Regions from separate parts of the Alkaliphilus metalliredigens QYMF genome, predicted to be linked through region 1. Evidence: riboswitches for the same ligand, from Rfam matches in the RefSeq annotation. Region 1 holds a riboswitch; each other region holds the start of a gene.
The links. A riboswitch is a leader RNA that binds a small molecule or an ion and turns the genes downstream of it on or off. The one in region 1 is predicted to bind S-adenosylmethionine.

Region 1 (5,552 bases):
CTCCTAAAATCCCAACTCCTAGTTCGGCCATTTCTCTTCCATACAAAGCAAACTCCTCAGGACTTGCGGGAAAAATCGTATCATCTCCCTCCAGTCGAGGTAGGCCTGCATTGGATTGAACCATCACCGGCACCTTGGCATACTTAAGGATGTCAGAAAGTATGGGTAGCATCTCCTTGGGTCCAAGAGAGCAATTGACCCCTAGGGCATCTACTCCCAGACTCTGCAGTACCAGGGTAGCAGTCATTGGATCCGTTCCAGTAAATGTTCTTCCATCTTCTTGAAATGTCATGGTACACAGTACAGGCAGATCACTATTTTCCTTAGCGGCTAATATGGCTGCCTTGGCTTCATACAGATCTGATATTGTTTCGATCAAAATGCAGTCGGCCCCTGCCTTTACCCCAGCTTGCACCTGTCTTTTGAAAATATCATAAGCCCTATCAAAGCTAATCTCCCCTAATGGCTTCATCATCTGCCCCAATGGTCCTATATCTAAGGCAACATAGGGAGCTCCCGATGCCTTAGCCACCTTGATTCCCCCTTCTATGATTTCTTCAAGAGAATAAATGCTGTCCTTGAGCTTTAATTCATTGGCTTGAAATGTATTGGTCGTTACAACTTGAGCTCCTGCTCTCACAAATCTTTCATGGATTTGTTGAATAAGCTCTGGATGTTCTATATTATAAATCTCTGGCAAGGCACCTACCTTGAGACCTGATTTTTGAAGCATTGTTCCCATGGCGCCATCAAAAATCAACATGCCTTCTTTACAATCCCTTAGAAAATTCACAAGGATCCTCCTCCCGTCTAGAGCCACAATGTTCATAAGCATCACAGTCTCTACAGCTCTTCTTCTTATTATTTTCAAGCTGTGTTCCTAGCCCGATGCAAGCAGTCACTGACTTCCTTGGCACTAAAATACACTGTTCAGTGCTGGTGAGCCCTATTTTTGCAAAGGCATTTAACTGATTTAATACCTCAGGTTGTAGTTCAATAGGTAGATCTCCATATCCTGGACTAAACCGAAAAGTCGTATGATATCCCTTAACTAAATTAAGTTTCTTAATTTCTTCTTCTGCTTCATCACATAAAACCTCAATTGCAGCTGTTGCACAGGCATCTAACACAAGGGCTCGGGTCATATCCACCAACTGATATTGTTTGATTTGTCGATCTACATTGATTCCTAGGGTCCCTGCTAAAAGCACACATTTAGAACAATCCTTCAGATGGTTCGTAATAGACTTTCCCTTTAATGTAAGGGACTCATTCAATACAATGGCCGCCTCTTGCACCTCTGTTATCTCAAAGAACTCATACACATAACGGGGTTTAGCAATCTCAGTCATTTCCTTCATACAGCTATCAATTAATTGATTTAACCCTGCATCTATCTTTTGTTGCTTATGTCCTAGATAGCGTAAGACTTCAGATCTGCTCATTTCCATTTTTATGACTCCTTATAAGTGAATTAAAACTTGTCAATATGACCTGTTACAGTTTTTTTCTGTCTTTTCAAAATTCCCTTTGCTATGTCTGGTTGATTCATTGTATAAATATGAATTCCATCTACTTCATTTGCAATCAAATCCGCTACCTGCTCAGCGGCATACTCGATTCCTGCCTGTCGTAATAGCTCTGGCTGATGCTCATATTTTGATACCAATCGAATCACTTTAGCTGGAAGGGATGCCCCACACATAAATATCATCTTTTCCACTTGTTTTTTACTTAAAATGGGCATTACCCCAGCTAATACTTTGCTTTCTATTTTATATGCCTTTAGTTTTTCTAGAAATCCATAAAATATCTCATTATCAAAAAACAATTGGCTTACTAAGAAATTCGCCCCTGCCGCTTCCTTTTCCTTCAAGTATTGCAGGTCTTTTTCAACATCGTCACATTCAATGTGTCCTTCTGGATATACAGCAGCTCCTATATCAAAGTCTCCATATCCCTTTAATTCCTTGATTAAGTCCACCCCATATTGATATTGATTTTCTTCTCGTCGGATAAAATCCGAAGGAACATCCCCTCGGAGAGCTAACACATTCTCTAGGTTGTTCTCTTGAAGGGCTTTAATATTCTGTTGAATGACTTCCTTGTTAGAAGTAATACAAGTTAAGTGAGCTAATGCTTCGATTTCATATTTGTTTTTGATTATTGATGCAATTTCTATTGTCTTATTACTACCTGTCCCTCCAGCACCATAGGTTACACTGATAAAGTCTGGATTTAAATCAGCCAGTCCGTCTAAGGCTCCATAGATGCTACTAATAGGAAGCTCTTTCTTAGGTGGAAAAATTTCAAAAGAGATGACTGGTCTTTTATCATTAAATAATTTAGTTATTTTCATAAGATTTCCCCCCTTACAATTTTCCTAACACGTCTTCAATATCTGCAATTAGATCTGCTACATTTTCAATTCCTACAGAGATTCTCACAAGTTCAGGTAATACTCCCGCTGATAGTTGCTGCTCTTGGCTTAATTGTTGATGAGTGGTGGAGGCTGGATGAATTACCAGTGATTTTGCATCTCCAACATTGGCTACATTAGAGAAAATAGTAAGCTCATTGATTAACTTTTTTCCACCTTCATAGCCACTCTTTAGACCAAATGTGAAAATTGAGCCAGATCCTAATGGTAAATATTTTTGCCCAAGTTCATAGTATTTATTGGATTGAAGCCCTGGATAATTGACCCATGCCACCTGGGGGTGTTTCTCAAGGTAGGTTGCCACTTCCAATGCATTTGACACATGTCTTTCTACTCGTAGTGATAAAGTCTCTAACCCTAAAATCAATAAAAATGAATTAAAAGGAGAGATGGCCGCCCCAATATCTCTTAATAAGATAGTGCGTAGTCTAGCAATATATGCAGCGCCACCAAATGTATCCCAGTAGGATAATCCATGGTAGCTTTCATCCGGTTCAACTAACTCTTCAAATTTTCCATTATTCCAAGGAAATTTTCCTGAATCTACCACAACCCCTCCAATTGAAGTTCCATGTCCCCCGATAAACTTAGTTGTGGAGTGAACCACAATGTCCGCTCCGAACTCAATGGGCCTGCATAAATACGGTGAAGCAAAGGTGTTATCTACGATTAATGGGATGCCATGGTCATGGGCTATTTCAGCTATCTTTTCAATATCAATGACATTAATTTCTGGATTTCCAATGGTTTCAATGAACACAGCCTTGGTATTTTCATTAATGGCTTGATCCACTGCTTCAAAATCATCTGGATCCACTAAGACCACTTTAATATTTAACCTTTTAAATGTATTTGAAAATAGTGTGTAGGTGCCTCCATAAAGTGTGGCCGCCGCCACAATTTCATCTCCTGGCTTAGCGACATTCAAGATAGCATAGGTAATGGCACTCATTCCTGAGGCCGTAGCCACAGCCGCTACCCCACCCTCTAATGCCGCGATTCTTTTTTCTAATACATCTGTTGTTGGGTTTCCTATCCTTGTATAAATATTCCCTTCCTTCTTGAGTGCAAAAAGATCTGCTGCATCCTGTGCATCATCAAACACGTAGGATGTGGTTTGATAAATTGGGACTGCCCTAGATTTAGTGGTACCATCAACCACTTGCCCCCCATGAACTTGTAATGTTTCGAAAGATAATTTTTTTGTCATTATAATTCCTCCTTGTTTTGTTTTGTTAAAAATTCGTCTGGTGCTCTCGCATCGACTCATGGCCCACTTAAAGATTCAAGTGCTTATAGGAAAAGCCACTTCTCTTAAATTAATAAGAAGCGGCTTTTTCAAAATACCTTAATGGTATTGATGAAAATACTCTCCTTATCTTTCAGCCAAGGGCTGCAGGAATTAGCACATTTCAAGCTTGATTAATGCCTCAAGCTAGCTGTTGCTGGGTTTCATCGGGCCAGTCCCTCCACCTCTCTAGATAAGATATTCAATTTCGCTTTTACTTTTTTGTAAATCCAGATACAATTCGTCTGATGCTACCACAGCAACTCAAACTTTTAATATGCAATTTCTTCAAAATAGAAAAATCTTCTTAACATATCGTTAAGAAGATTATATTCACCGTATTATTGGTTTACTATACCCCCTTATCGTGTGTTAACAGGACCACCTTACTTTTTCTAGTAGGTTGGTATAGGATCATCAAGTCAACTCTCTCCCCTAATTCTTGATAAGTTTCTATTAAATTATAGTTATGATATCACAAAAGAATTAACTTGTAAATACCCTTTAGTTAAAATATTCAATAAATTCTTTATTTAATTTAAAGACATATAACCATTATTTTTGCAAATAATATAAGAGACTCATTTAGATAAAATTTGATTAACGGAGGTATGATATGCGAAATAAAGCTTTGCTTTTATTAACTTTTTCCCTTCTACTTACCACTGCCTGCGGAGGACCTCAGGACCATTTAGCCCAAGATAATCAGCCTAGAGAGACTAACCTTTCCGCTATTTTTCATATAGCTGATGTTGAATTTGCTCGAGTGACGGCTGATTCAGCAGATGTTAAATCAGGACTAGGAAGAGACTTCGATAGTCTTGCTACTTTAGAAAAAGATAGTGAGATTAGGGTTCTAAATCAATCACAGGACTGGTATATTGTCCAACTAGATAATAATCAAGTGGGTGGAATTGAAACTGCTGATGCAATGCCTATAGTAAGGGAAGGTGCTGATCGTCGTGAGGACCACCCCACTACCCCCAATGAAACACAGCAACCAATGTATCAACAGCAGGAAGAACTTCCCCAGAGACAGGTTGATGAGGATGCGACACAGCCTGGAGAAGAGGCTCCTGAAGAAGCCCCAAGACTGGAAGAGAAACCTACGCTACCACCAAATGAAAGACAACAACCGCAAACAGGACAGCAGGTAGACCCGGAGCCCCAAACCACTGGAATTCGAGCTCTATCTGCGGAAGAACAACAAATGTTCGACCTTGTTAATAGTGAGAGAGAACGAAATGGTCTTTCTACCTTAAGAGTTGACTTAGAAATAACCAGAGTAGCTCGAATTAAATCTCAGGACATGGAAGATCAAAACTATTTCAGTCATAACTCTCCTACCTATGGCAGTCCCTTTGATATGCTGGAAAGCTTTGGTGTGAAATACTTACATGCAGGTGAAAACCTAGCTGGTAACGCTTCAGTGGAACAGGCTCATACTTCATTGATGAATTCTGCAGGACATAGAAGAAACATTCTAAGTCCAGATTTTACCCACCTGGGCATCGGTATCGTTCCTAGTGATCGATATGGTTTACTGTTTACACAGGTATTTATTAGTAAACCTCAATAGAGCTGTTTAACCATATAGTTATTTGAATCCTATCTTTATTTTTCACTTGCGCATAAAAACGAGCAAGTGACTCAATTGAGTCACTTGCTCGTTTTTTGTGGAGACCTTATTATACAATATTACTTAATTTAGGAGAAATCTTGTCAATAGCTTGGGGTTCAAAAAGCTTGATGACTTGATATGTGTATGTTTTTGCAAATTTAATGACATCTAAAAATTGATAGGCAGTATCTAATGATGTAAAA
Region 2 (5,552 bases), 2.5 Mb from region 1:
TGTGTCAGTGATCATAAAGGTGCCTCTCTATTAATGAATGTATTTCTTTTGTATCAACCCTACCCGCTTACTTCACTTTTCTCGTGTGATTTTATCCTATGAAGGGTACAATCTTATTGTGCATGTTGAAATTTAAATTTTTATTGACATAATCCATAAACATTTAATAAGATGAAAGCATATTTTAATAGTATGATTCATTTAGAAATGAAATTTCATAATAATATGGGGTGATTTTTGTGAACATTGTTGTTCAGAAATTTGGGGGTACCTCCGTTTCAACTAAAGAGCGGAGAACACAAGTAATTAATAAAATTTTGCAAACAAAACAAAAACAGAAAAACATCGTGGTAGTCGTGTCAGCCTTAGGTCGTAAAGGTGATGCCTATGCCACTGATACCTTAAGAAACTTGCTTTTAGAAGAAAATCCGCTTTGTAGTCTTAAAACATTAGATCTACTGATGTCATGTGGTGAAATTATTTCTGCCACCCTTCTAGGCTCAGCATTAGAGGCATTAGGAGAAAAAGTAATTGTTTTAACCGGTGCCCAAGCAGGGATCTTGACTGATGATCATTTTAGTAACGCTGAAATCATTGCTATTGATGAGAAGAGATCACTTTCTTATTTAGAAAAGGATTATATTGTTGTTGTTCCAGGATTTCAAGGGGCCACAGCTTCGGGTGAAGTGACTACCCTAGGTCGAGGCGGTAGCGATACAACAGCCACTGCATTGGCAGTTGCCTTAAATGCAGAGTATGTAGAGATTTATACAGATGTCGATGGCATTATGACAGCTGACCCAAATGTCGTTCCAAGAGCTAGAATTCTAGACCAAGTGAACTACAATGAGGTATTTCAAATGGCTGAAAAGGGTGCCAAGGTCATTCATCCTCGGGCCGTAGAAATTGCTCAAAAAAAGAATATTCCAGTGAATATTCGAAATACCATGTCGGAGCATCCAGGGACTAGAATTCACTCCTTCACAGGTGACAAAGAATCTTTGTACTGTTCCCAACCAAAGAAAAATCTTTTAACAGCCATCACACATAAGGATGGCATTTCACAGGTCTCAGTTCACATGGAAAATAACCTGGCCCACGATAGTTTGTTATTGTCCACCTTGGCGGAGTCTAAAGTAAGCATTGACATGATTAACTTTTTTCTAGACAAAAAAATCTTTACAATTAGTACAGAGCAGATCAATATTGTGCAAATTCAACTTAAGAAGTTGAATTTTTCACATGAAATACGAACACATTGTAGCAAGGTAACCGTTGTTGGTAATCGAATCACAGGGATTCCTGGTGTCATGGCTACCATTGTGGGTGCGTTATCTTCAGAAGATATACAGATTCTACAAAGCTCCGATTCTCATTCAACAATTTCCTGTCTTGTTGATGAATCAGATGCTAAAAAAGCTGTTAATGCACTTCATTCAGCCTTTCATTTAGACTGCTAGGAAACCTCAAAACCCTATTTTATACATCAACAAAAGCAGGCAATAACACACCTCTGTGTGTTATTGCCTGCTTTTTCTTTGTTCTAAGAAGAAAACCAGTTTACTCCTTTTTTTCGTCTGCTAACTTTTCTAATATCATTTTGTATCCATCTGCTCCATAATGTAAACAGCGGTTGATTCTACTTATGGTTGCTGTACTGGCCTTTGTTTTTTCTTCGATATGATTATAGGTTTTACCAGCATTTAAGAGCTTGGCCACCGCAAGCCGTTGAGAAATAGACTGTATTTCTTTAATTGTGCAGATGTCTTCAAAAAAACGATAGCATTCTTCCATGGTTTCAAGCTTTAAAATAGCCTCAAACAAAGAGTCGGCAAATTCATCCTTAATTCTAGATTGATGGGACATACTATTCACCTCAAATTTATAGATTACTTTAATTATTCTACTTTATTCCAGGGAATCCTTTTCTCTTTTGATTTTATTACTTTAAACTTTTTTATTATTTTTGTTGACATACTATGAAAATTATATTATAGTTGTTTTTAAATTGAATATCGATTTATACTCTTATCAAGAGAGGTGGAGGGACTGGCCCGATGAAACCCGGCAACCACGAATTGTTTTTGCAATTCGAAGGTGCTAATTCCAACAACACTTATGTGTTGAAAGATGAGAGAGGACATTACTCTATTTTTTAATGGTGCCTCTTTCATGCGAAAGTGGCTTTTTTATTGCAAAAATACTCTTTTGCTATATGAGTAAAAGTTCTACTATGCACACGGTTCTACTCTTTTTGCTTTATGAAATTAAAACTTTAGCGAGGTGATTGAATGATTCAGTTAAGTAACTTAAGTAAGCTTTACGAATCTAAAGAAGGTAATGTACAAGCATTGAAGGATATTAATTTTACCGTTGAGAAGGGAGATATATTTGGTATCGTTGGTTTGAGTGGAGCAGGTAAATCAACCCTCATACGCTGCATCAATCTACTCGAAAGGCCAACTGTCGGAGAAGTATCTATCGATCACATTGAATTAACGAAACTTACTTCTACCCAACTAAGAAATGTACGTAAAAACATTGGTATGATTTTTCAAAATTATCATCTACTCAGTAGCCGCAACGTATTTCAAAATATTGCTTACCCCCTTGAGCTCATAGGCATGAAAAAATCTGATATCAAGGAAAGGGTGGGACACTTACTTTGCTTAGTGGGGTTAGAAGATAAAGCCAAGCATTATCCATCACAACTAAGTGGTGGTCAACGTCAACGGGTTGCCATCGCCAGGGCCCTAGCAACTAATCCTAAGATATTATTAAGTGATGAGGCCACCTCTGCCCTAGATCCGATCACAAGTAGGAGTATTCTAAATCTCCTGCAGGAAATCAACGAAAAGCTAAACATTACCATTGTATTGATTACACATGAAATGGAGGTCATCAAACAGGTATGTCATCGTGTGGCTGTTCTAAAGGATGGCGAGATTGTTGAAACAGGACTTGTCACAAAAGTTTTTAATGACCCAAGGCATCCGTACACAAACTTATTACTTGGGAGTCGTTCTTCACAAAGGGATCAATCAATCCCTTTAGACTTTTTTAGCAATGTAAAGGTGGGGAATTTATAATGGAAAGATTAATCATGCTACTCATTCCTGCAATCCATCAAACTTTATATATGGTTTCCCTGTCAACATTATTTGCCGTTTTAGTTGGTACACCTTTAGGCATTTTACTTGTTGTCACAAGGAGAGGACATATTATGGAGAATATTGGGATTCATCAAGTTTTATCCTATATTGTTAACATGGGACGCTCCTTTCCCTATATTATTTTAATGATTGCCCTGATTCCCTTTACACGTTTGTTAATCGGAACTTCCATTGGTACCACTGCTACCGTTGTTCCCTTAACTATCGCAACCATTCCATTTTTTTCAAGGGTTATTGAAAATGCTTTGTTGGAGGTTGATAAAGGAGTGATTGAAGCTTCTCAAGCAATGGGAGCCAGTACATTCCAAATCATTTATAAAGTACTCATCCCCGAGAGCATGCCTTCTATTGTTTTAGGAATTACAATTACGATTGTGAACGTCATCGGTTATTCTGCCATGGCAGGTGCTGTTGGAGGGGGGGGATTAGGTGATTTAGCCATTCGTTATGGTTTTCATCGTTATAATAAAGAAGTAATGATCTGGACAGTGGTTCTGCTTATTTTACTAGTTCAAATTGTACAAATTACAGGAAATTATTATTCCAAAAATTTATCTAGGAGGTAGTGAAATGAAAAAACGTTTATTTTTATCAATTATTGGTCTATTACTTATTACGTTGATTGTTGGATGCACCACAAAGGCAAAGGATGAGGTTGTCTCAACAGATGAGGCTCCTGAGACTGTCAAGTTAAGGGTTGGTGCCACACCTGTCCCCCATTCTGAAATTTTAAATTTTATTAAGCCTATTCTATTAGATATGGGCGTCGACTTAGAAATTGTTGAGTTTACAGACTACACAACACCTAATTTAGCTTTACACGATGGCGAAATTGACGCCAACTTTTTTCAGCATGTTCCTTATATGGAGACATTTGCTGAGAATAACAATATTCAACTAAAGGATGTTGCAAAAACCCATGTGGAACCTTTAGGATTATATTCTAAAAAAGTAGATTCCCTAGAAGCATTGCAAGATGGCGCTACCATTGCAATTCCTAATGATCCAACCAATGGCGGGAGAGCACTTTTATTGTTAGCTAATTATGGAGTCATTCAATTAGATGATGACACAGATTTATTAGCTACAGAACATGACATTAGTGAAAACCCTAAAAACTTTAAATTCATTGCCCTTGAAGCGCCACAAATCCCTCGTTCTTTAGATGATGTTGATGCTGCTATTATTAACACTAACTATGCCTTAGAAGCATCCTTAAATCCTGTAAATGATTCCTTGCTTTTGGAGGATTCAAATTCACCCTACGCCAATATTGTAACTATTGTTCCTGGAAATGAATCAGAAGAAAAAATCCAGAAATTGGTTGAAGTACTCACCAGCTCTGCTGTTAGAGATTTTATCCAGAGTGAGTATAAAGGTGCTATTGTGCCCGCTTTTTAACCTTTACTTTGTTTACTCTAACTCAAACCCTCGAATATCTTAGGAATTGTTAATTATATTAAGATTCACCTATACCTAATCAGTTGGAGTGGGAATTATAGAAAAGAACTAAAATCTTTAACTATTCTGTATTAAAAATTTCAAGTGCTTAAATAAAAGAGGTAGTGGGTGTTCAATCATCCCCTGCCTCTTTTTATATAATAACAGCTTTAATTATTTTTAATATTATTAGATAGGCTATCAATTGCCGTTGCTAAATCTTCTCCTACTTGTTTTTGCTCTTGGGCAACATGATGTAAAGATTCAATTTCAGTAGAAACAGCAAATACCTCTTCCTTAATTTTATTTAAAATACTTCCAATCTTTTGTGTAAATTCCTGACTGTTATTGGCAAGCTTTTGAACTTCCTTGGCCACCACGGCAAATCCTTTTCCTTGATCTCCAGCTCTAGCAGCTTCAATAGAAGCATTTAACCCGAGGATGTTAGTTTGCTGTGTGATTTTTTCAATAAATCGAATGATTTGGTCAGTTTCCTTTACATGTTCAATGGTATTTTGAGCAAAGGTATCAAGCACAGCACTTAAATTAGTGGTATTATCAATGCTGTCTTGCATTTTAGCAACCCCTTTTTGTGTCACATGGCTTAAGTGATTAATTTCCTTTAGTTGATTCTCCAACTGCTCCGTTAATCCCTCTTCTGTCTCCACTAAAAGCATCATTAATTGCGCCACATCACTAGCTACTACCCTAGCTCCATTAATATTGTGACGGTCTACTTGCACTTGAACCGCGGGTACTCCAGTCACCTCAATAAGTAAATCCATTTCTTTTTGTAGTAATGCTTCAATACTTGTACTATGGTATATCCCTAGCTCTTGTGCTAATTTCATCCCTGGCGCATCCACATTAATATCCGCAATCCCCACGACCTTTATTTTCTCTAGCTTATTTAAAGACTTGAAAATCGAAGTTCCCCCT
Region 3 (5,552 bases), 2.3 Mb from region 1:
CTCGATTGTTTTAGCCACTTCATCTGCTGCGGTGGCAGACTGTTGACTGGTGGCGGTTAGCTCCTCCGAGGAAGACGCCAGCTGCTGGGAGGTGTTGGCTATGTTGCTAATCATTGCTTTGATGGTGGTTTGCATGCTTTTTATGGCATGGCCAATTTCTCCAAATTCATCATTTTTATTGATGATATCCTGAGACACATCCTTAGTGAAGTCGCCGTTACCCATCAATGCCATTTGATCCTTTAGCTTATTTAATGTTTTTACTGCATCATTAGATAGGGTGAAAAGTACCATCCCAAGGATAATAAATGCAACAATACCTGTAATTGCAACCATCATTATATTTCTACTGATTGCTGAATCAACCTCCGCCATGGAAAATCCGATGTTAATGGCACCCAGATGCTGTCCTTCAATCTCAATGGGCAGTAAAACATCATATACATTCAAATCTGCTGCCTCATAGAAATACTCCCAAGCGTAGGACTCCCCATTTACTGCTGCTGCGATACTACCTTCATCGTCAAGCTCGATTCCGATTCGCTCCCGATTACTATGGGCCTGGGCCTCTAGGTTTCTATCTATAAAGAGTGCATAAACGACTTTCTCATTGTCAGCTAAATCCTCTACCAAACTTTGATAACTTAAGTTTTCCGTTAGCTCATGGATGCGATCAGCGGAGATCCCCACCTGTATAACATCCCCATCTGGTGTTTTTACATAGCCAAATTTAAAGGATTCATTTGTCTCTGCACTTTGTCTTGCTTCTTCCATGATTTCAGCAGCACCACTGGCGTGAAAATCATGTAGTACATGTTCCACTGGGGCATCTAGACCCACAAAACCATCGGTTGCAGTATATGCGATTTTCATGGTATCAGTAGACCAATAGTGAATTCTATGTACATCTAATTGTGCTGCTAGCTCCACCAAATACTCATTGCTGATAATTGCTCTGTTTCCCATGACAACATTAGCTACCCCTCTGATTTGATCCTCTAGTACTTCATCCATGCTTTCCAAGGAGTCATTATTGTCCTCTATCCTTCCTATCAACCGTTCCGCTGTATAAAACCCATCTTCTCTCATCTGTTCTAGCATACTGTCTCTAGTGAAATGTGTAGAAAGAAAACCAATGGCACCTACAGCTAATAATGATACAATTAATGGTATCACAACTAGCTTCATCTTGATTGAGCCTTTTCTGATTCTTTTTACGTTTTTTGTACTTTCCATAATGTAAGCTCCTTTACATAAAATTTATGAATGTTGCATTCACAGACGATGCTTCTTTTGATAAAATGTAGAAATTGGTAAATATTTGTCAATTTTTGTCGTAAACGCCAGTGTAATTATATTAGACATAGTTATATCTGTCAATTAAGATAAATCAAACTATTGTTAATTCTACCAAATCACCCTTTATTTACATCCCCAGAAGTTACCTTAGCTTTTTTCATGAAATTACATCTCTAGGAGACGTCAGACTGCGTAAGAATTGTCACCCTGAGCGTAGCGAATGGGTCTTGAAGGTTTAAAATTCAAGATTCTTCACTGTGTTCAGAATGACAAAATCAAGAGAAAATGAGTTTTTACGTAGCCTGACGTCTTAACTTCCTTAATGCCAGCCCCTTTGTCTTTGCCACAGTAATGGGATGTACCCCTCTTTTGGCTGCAATTGTTTTTAAAGAATGTTTATTAAAATAAAAGTCCCTCACCACCTGTTGCTGACCTTGGCTTAAACAACTCATATTTTCATGTATCCATTGATGGGTCTCTTTTCTAATGAGATCTTCTTCAATCTCTACTGACTCATCTACAATCAGGTCAATCCAAGTCCCATTTTCTTCTTCAACTCCATTTCCTATAGGCGAATCCAGGGATAGATGAATTCGCTGTTTCCTTCTCCTGTTTTGATAAAAGTGTTGTACAGCTAATGCAACATAGCCCAAAAACGGAACACCCTTTTCTAAATCGAAGGTCTCTATTGCTTCTAGTATCTTCATACGACCATCCTGAATGGCATCCTCATCATATCCTTTACATCCTCCATATCTACCACTGTGTGAGATCACTAAGGGATTTAATTTAAAAACAATCCATTCCTTTGCCTGTCTGTTTCCTGCCTTTGCCTCCAACACCCTTGCTTCAAAATCTTGATTCACTTTAACCCTTCCTTTTGGAAGGTGCACCTTCAAGTATTACCGGTAGTTCTATTGTAGCGCTGCAGTGAGTTTTTGGCGAAGAGAGAACGGGGCTTATTCCCCTACTGATTCAGTGGCATTCCTTATGGAATAAGTTTAAATCACGAAAAAAAGCTTATTTCCTCTGTGAATCACTAAAGGAAATAAGCTTTTTACTTGTATGTCTTAATTAAAGTACTTCTGCTCTCAAGGCTTCAGCCTTATCAGTTCTTTCCCATGGTAAATCTACATCGGTACGTCCAAAGTGTCCATAGGCTGCAATTTGGCGATAAATTGGTCTTCTTAGGTCTAAGTCTCTAATGATGGCAGCTGGTCTTAGGTCAAAATATTTGTGGACAAGTTCGATCATCTTGTCTTCATCTACTTTTCCTGTTCCAAATGTTTCAACTAAAATAGATACCGGTTGCGCCACTCCAATGGCATAGGCCAGCTCAATTTCACATTTATCAGCTAGGCCTGCGGCAACAATGTTTTTCGCTACATATCTAGCAGCATAGGCAGCTGATCTGTCTACCTTTGTTGGATCTTTCCCCGAGAAAGCACCTCCGCCATGACGGGCATATCCACCATAGGTATCTACAATAATTTTTCTACCGGTTAAGCCCGCATCTCCTTGGGGTCCACCCACGACAAATCGTCCAGTTGGATTAATTAAATATCTTGTTTTTGCATCAATTAATTCCGCTGGTACAATGTTGTTGATGACATACTCGATTAAGTCTCTCTCAATTGTTTTGTGATCTACTTCAGGGCTATGCTGTGTAGAAATAACAATGGTGTCCACTCTTTTGGGTTTATCTCCATCATATTCTACAGTTACCTGTGTTTTTCCATCAGGTCTTAAGTAATCCAAGGTCCCGTTCTTTCTGACATCTGATAAGCGCTTTGCTAGCTTATGGGCTAATGAAATCGGTAAGGGCATTAATTCAGGTGTTTCGTTGCAGGCAAATCCAAACATGATTCCTTGGTCTCCAGCACCGATGGACTCTAGCCCATCGGTCACTTCTCCAGCTCTATTTTCTAAGGCTTCATTTACACCTTGGGCAATGTCAGGTGACTGCTCATTGATGGCAGTTAATACAGCGCATGTGTCACTGTCAAATCCAAACTTTGCACGGGTGTAGCCAATTTCCGCAATGGTTCTACGAACCACCTTAGGGATGTCCACATAACAATCAGTTGTAATTTCTCCTGCCACTAATACAAGTCCTGTGGACACACTTGTTTCACAAGCAACTCTTGCCTTTGGATCCTTCTCGAAAATCGCATCTAATACAGCATCTGAAATTTGATCGCAGATCTTATCTGGATGTCCCTCTGTAACAGACTCTGAAGTAAATAATCTTTTTCCCATTTATAAGCCTCCTCTATTTCTTTGTTTCTTTGTTGTCTATGTAGCCTATTCATATACCCTGTCCTTAGGCTTTCGCAAGTCCCTATTAATATACCCGACTCAACTGAAACTATATAAAAAATTAAAACCCTCTTAATATGATGGGCTCATCAGAAGAGGGTTGTCTTTCAATATTTCCTCATCTTTCAGAACCAAAATTCTGAGGGACTTAGCACCATACACTCTATGGTTGCCGGATTTCATCGGGCCCTTCCCCTCCATCACTCTTGATAAGGCATCAAGATTTCTATTTAATTTCTCACTGAAAACATAATACCATTGGGTTTTATATATGTCAACATTTTTTTTACATATATGAAACTTCACTTGAAGACTGGATTAGATTTTTATTGCAATATAACTCAGAATAAACATAATCGTACCAGCAATGGAGGCTCCTACTGCGATGGCAGGCATGGCATACTTAAATGGAACCGCCAATAGTTTTGCCGCCAAGCACCCACTCCATACCCCAGTGGTAGGCAAGGGTATTGCCACAAACAGTACCAGTCCTAATGTACTATATTTTCGAATTCTTTCACTGCTCTTCCTGGTTTTTTTCACAGTACGTTGAATAAACTTGAAAAAAAACTTGGACTTTTTTAGTTTTTCAAAAACCGGCTCTAGGAATAATAATAAAAAAGGCACTGGTAGTAAACTCCCCACAACCCCTAAAATTGTGGCGTGTAATGGATGTATTCCCATGGAAACCCCTATGGGAATCGCTCCCCTTAGCTCCATAATTGGCAGAGCCGCAATAAAAAGAACCATCAACTCCTTTGTCATCCACTGAAAAGCACTCTCCATTTTTTCACCTCAATCTCTCCATTATATTTTATCATTGAGAGACTTGTCCTAGTCCTATATTTTGTTTTTTTATGTTCTGTTTTCTATTTAATTTACCACTGTTTTTCCCTAGGCATCTACTTTAAGTTTCTGTAATACTTATTTAATATTATGGTAATCTCCACGTAATGTTTAATCCCTTTATTTAGTGGTATAATATGGACAAGCGTACCATTCCAGTAAAATATTGGTATGCGGGTTCCAAGTCCACCGTAGGTGCTCTTAACCATAAGAATGGAGTGATACTAGGTGAATCATATTAATAATTTAAAAGATCGCATCGAAGAACTTAAAGAACAACTTAGTCGCTCATTAGATGAAGGTAGGGCCACCTATGACATTGTGGATTTGAGTCAAGAGCTTGATGAATTGATTGTAGAATATTATCTATTGAATAATGAATAAGCTATTCCCCCTCCTTTAGTCATAAATTGCAAACACCCCCTATATATATAACATATATAGGGGGTGTTTCTTTTGGTTAGCTATCATTATAAAAATCCACAGATGATTCCTCAGTTTGTCCGCTATTTATCCCTGAATCTCCCTGATGAATTTATTGTCCTTTGTATCGGTACCGATCGCTGTATCGGCGATGCCCTAGGTCCTTTAGTGGGTAGTCTTCTATTACAGAAGCACTTTCCACATCTCATTTATGGCACTCTGGGTCAGCCTATTCATGCTTTGAACCTCAAAAACACAATTACGATGCTCAAACAGAAACATCCAAATGCTTTTATTCTAGCCATCGACGCAAGCCTTGGTGACAGTGAACAGGTGGGATTCATAACGCTCCGCCCAGGTCCCATTGCTCCAGGCAAGGGTGTGGGTAAAGCCCTACCTTCTGTTGGTGATCTTTCACTAATCGGAATTGTTGCTCCAAACGATGAGAAAATCAATTCAACCATTCACCATATCCGACTCAGCTTAATCATGGATTTAGCGCAACAAATTACTGAAGTCTTAATGCATCACTGTCATATCGCAGGAGATAATAAATCCACTTACTAAACTCAGCCCGGGTGATATAATCCTTAGGTCGTAGCCTGTTATCTCTTTGCAATATTCCCAATGTTTTTAATTCATTGATGCTGTCTATGGCCCAAGGG

Region 2: linked by a shared signal. The riboswitch ahead of AMET_RS04600 (methionine ABC transporter ATP-binding protein) and the one ahead of AMET_RS16585 (O-acetylhomoserine aminocarboxypropyltransferase/cysteine synthase family protein) in region 1 are both predicted to bind S-adenosylmethionine.
Region 3: linked by a shared signal. The riboswitch ahead of metK (methionine adenosyltransferase) and the one ahead of AMET_RS16585 (O-acetylhomoserine aminocarboxypropyltransferase/cysteine synthase family protein) in region 1 are both predicted to bind S-adenosylmethionine.

What each region holds. Positions count from the first base shown of each region.
Region 1 is NC_009633.1:3,428,498-3,434,049, forward strand. Features, by position in the region: gene AMET_RS16570 (homocysteine S-methyltransferase family protein) at 1-793, opposite strand, end outside; gene AMET_RS16575 (vitamin B12 dependent-methionine synthase activation domain-containing protein) at 771-1,451, opposite strand; gene AMET_RS16580 (methylenetetrahydrofolate reductase) at 1,475-2,359, opposite strand; gene AMET_RS16585 (O-acetylhomoserine aminocarboxypropyltransferase/cysteine synthase family protein) at 2,373-3,650, opposite strand; SAM riboswitch class I at 3,813-3,928, opposite strand; SAM-I-IV-variant riboswitch at 4,059-4,182, opposite strand; gene AMET_RS16590 (CAP domain-containing protein) at 4,345-5,307, shown strand; gene carB (carbamoyl-phosphate synthase large subunit) at 5,417-5,552, opposite strand, start outside.
Region 2 is NC_009633.1:965,423-970,974, reverse strand. Features, by position in the region: gene dapG (aspartate kinase) at 240-1,460, shown strand; gene AMET_RS04605 (YerC/YecD family TrpR-related protein) at 1,561-1,866, opposite strand; SAM riboswitch class I at 2,026-2,137, shown strand; gene AMET_RS04600 (methionine ABC transporter ATP-binding protein) at 2,292-3,089, shown strand; gene AMET_RS04595 (methionine ABC transporter permease) at 3,089-3,739, shown strand; gene AMET_RS04590 (MetQ/NlpA family ABC transporter substrate-binding protein) at 3,744-4,574, shown strand; gene AMET_RS04585 (methyl-accepting chemotaxis protein) at 4,784-5,552, opposite strand, start outside.
Region 3 is NC_009633.1:761,945-767,496, reverse strand. Features, by position in the region: gene AMET_RS03570 (methyl-accepting chemotaxis protein) at 1-1,236, opposite strand, end outside; gene AMET_RS03565 (RNA polymerase sigma factor) at 1,593-2,165, opposite strand; gene metK (methionine adenosyltransferase) at 2,374-3,558, opposite strand; SAM riboswitch class I at 3,734-3,834, opposite strand; gene AMET_RS03555 (COG2426 family protein) at 3,937-4,404, opposite strand; gene AMET_RS24790 (aspartyl-phosphate phosphatase Spo0E family protein) at 4,693-4,848, shown strand; gene yyaC (spore protease YyaC) at 4,921-5,454, shown strand; gene AMET_RS24100 (S-layer homology domain-containing protein) at 5,396-5,552, opposite strand, start outside.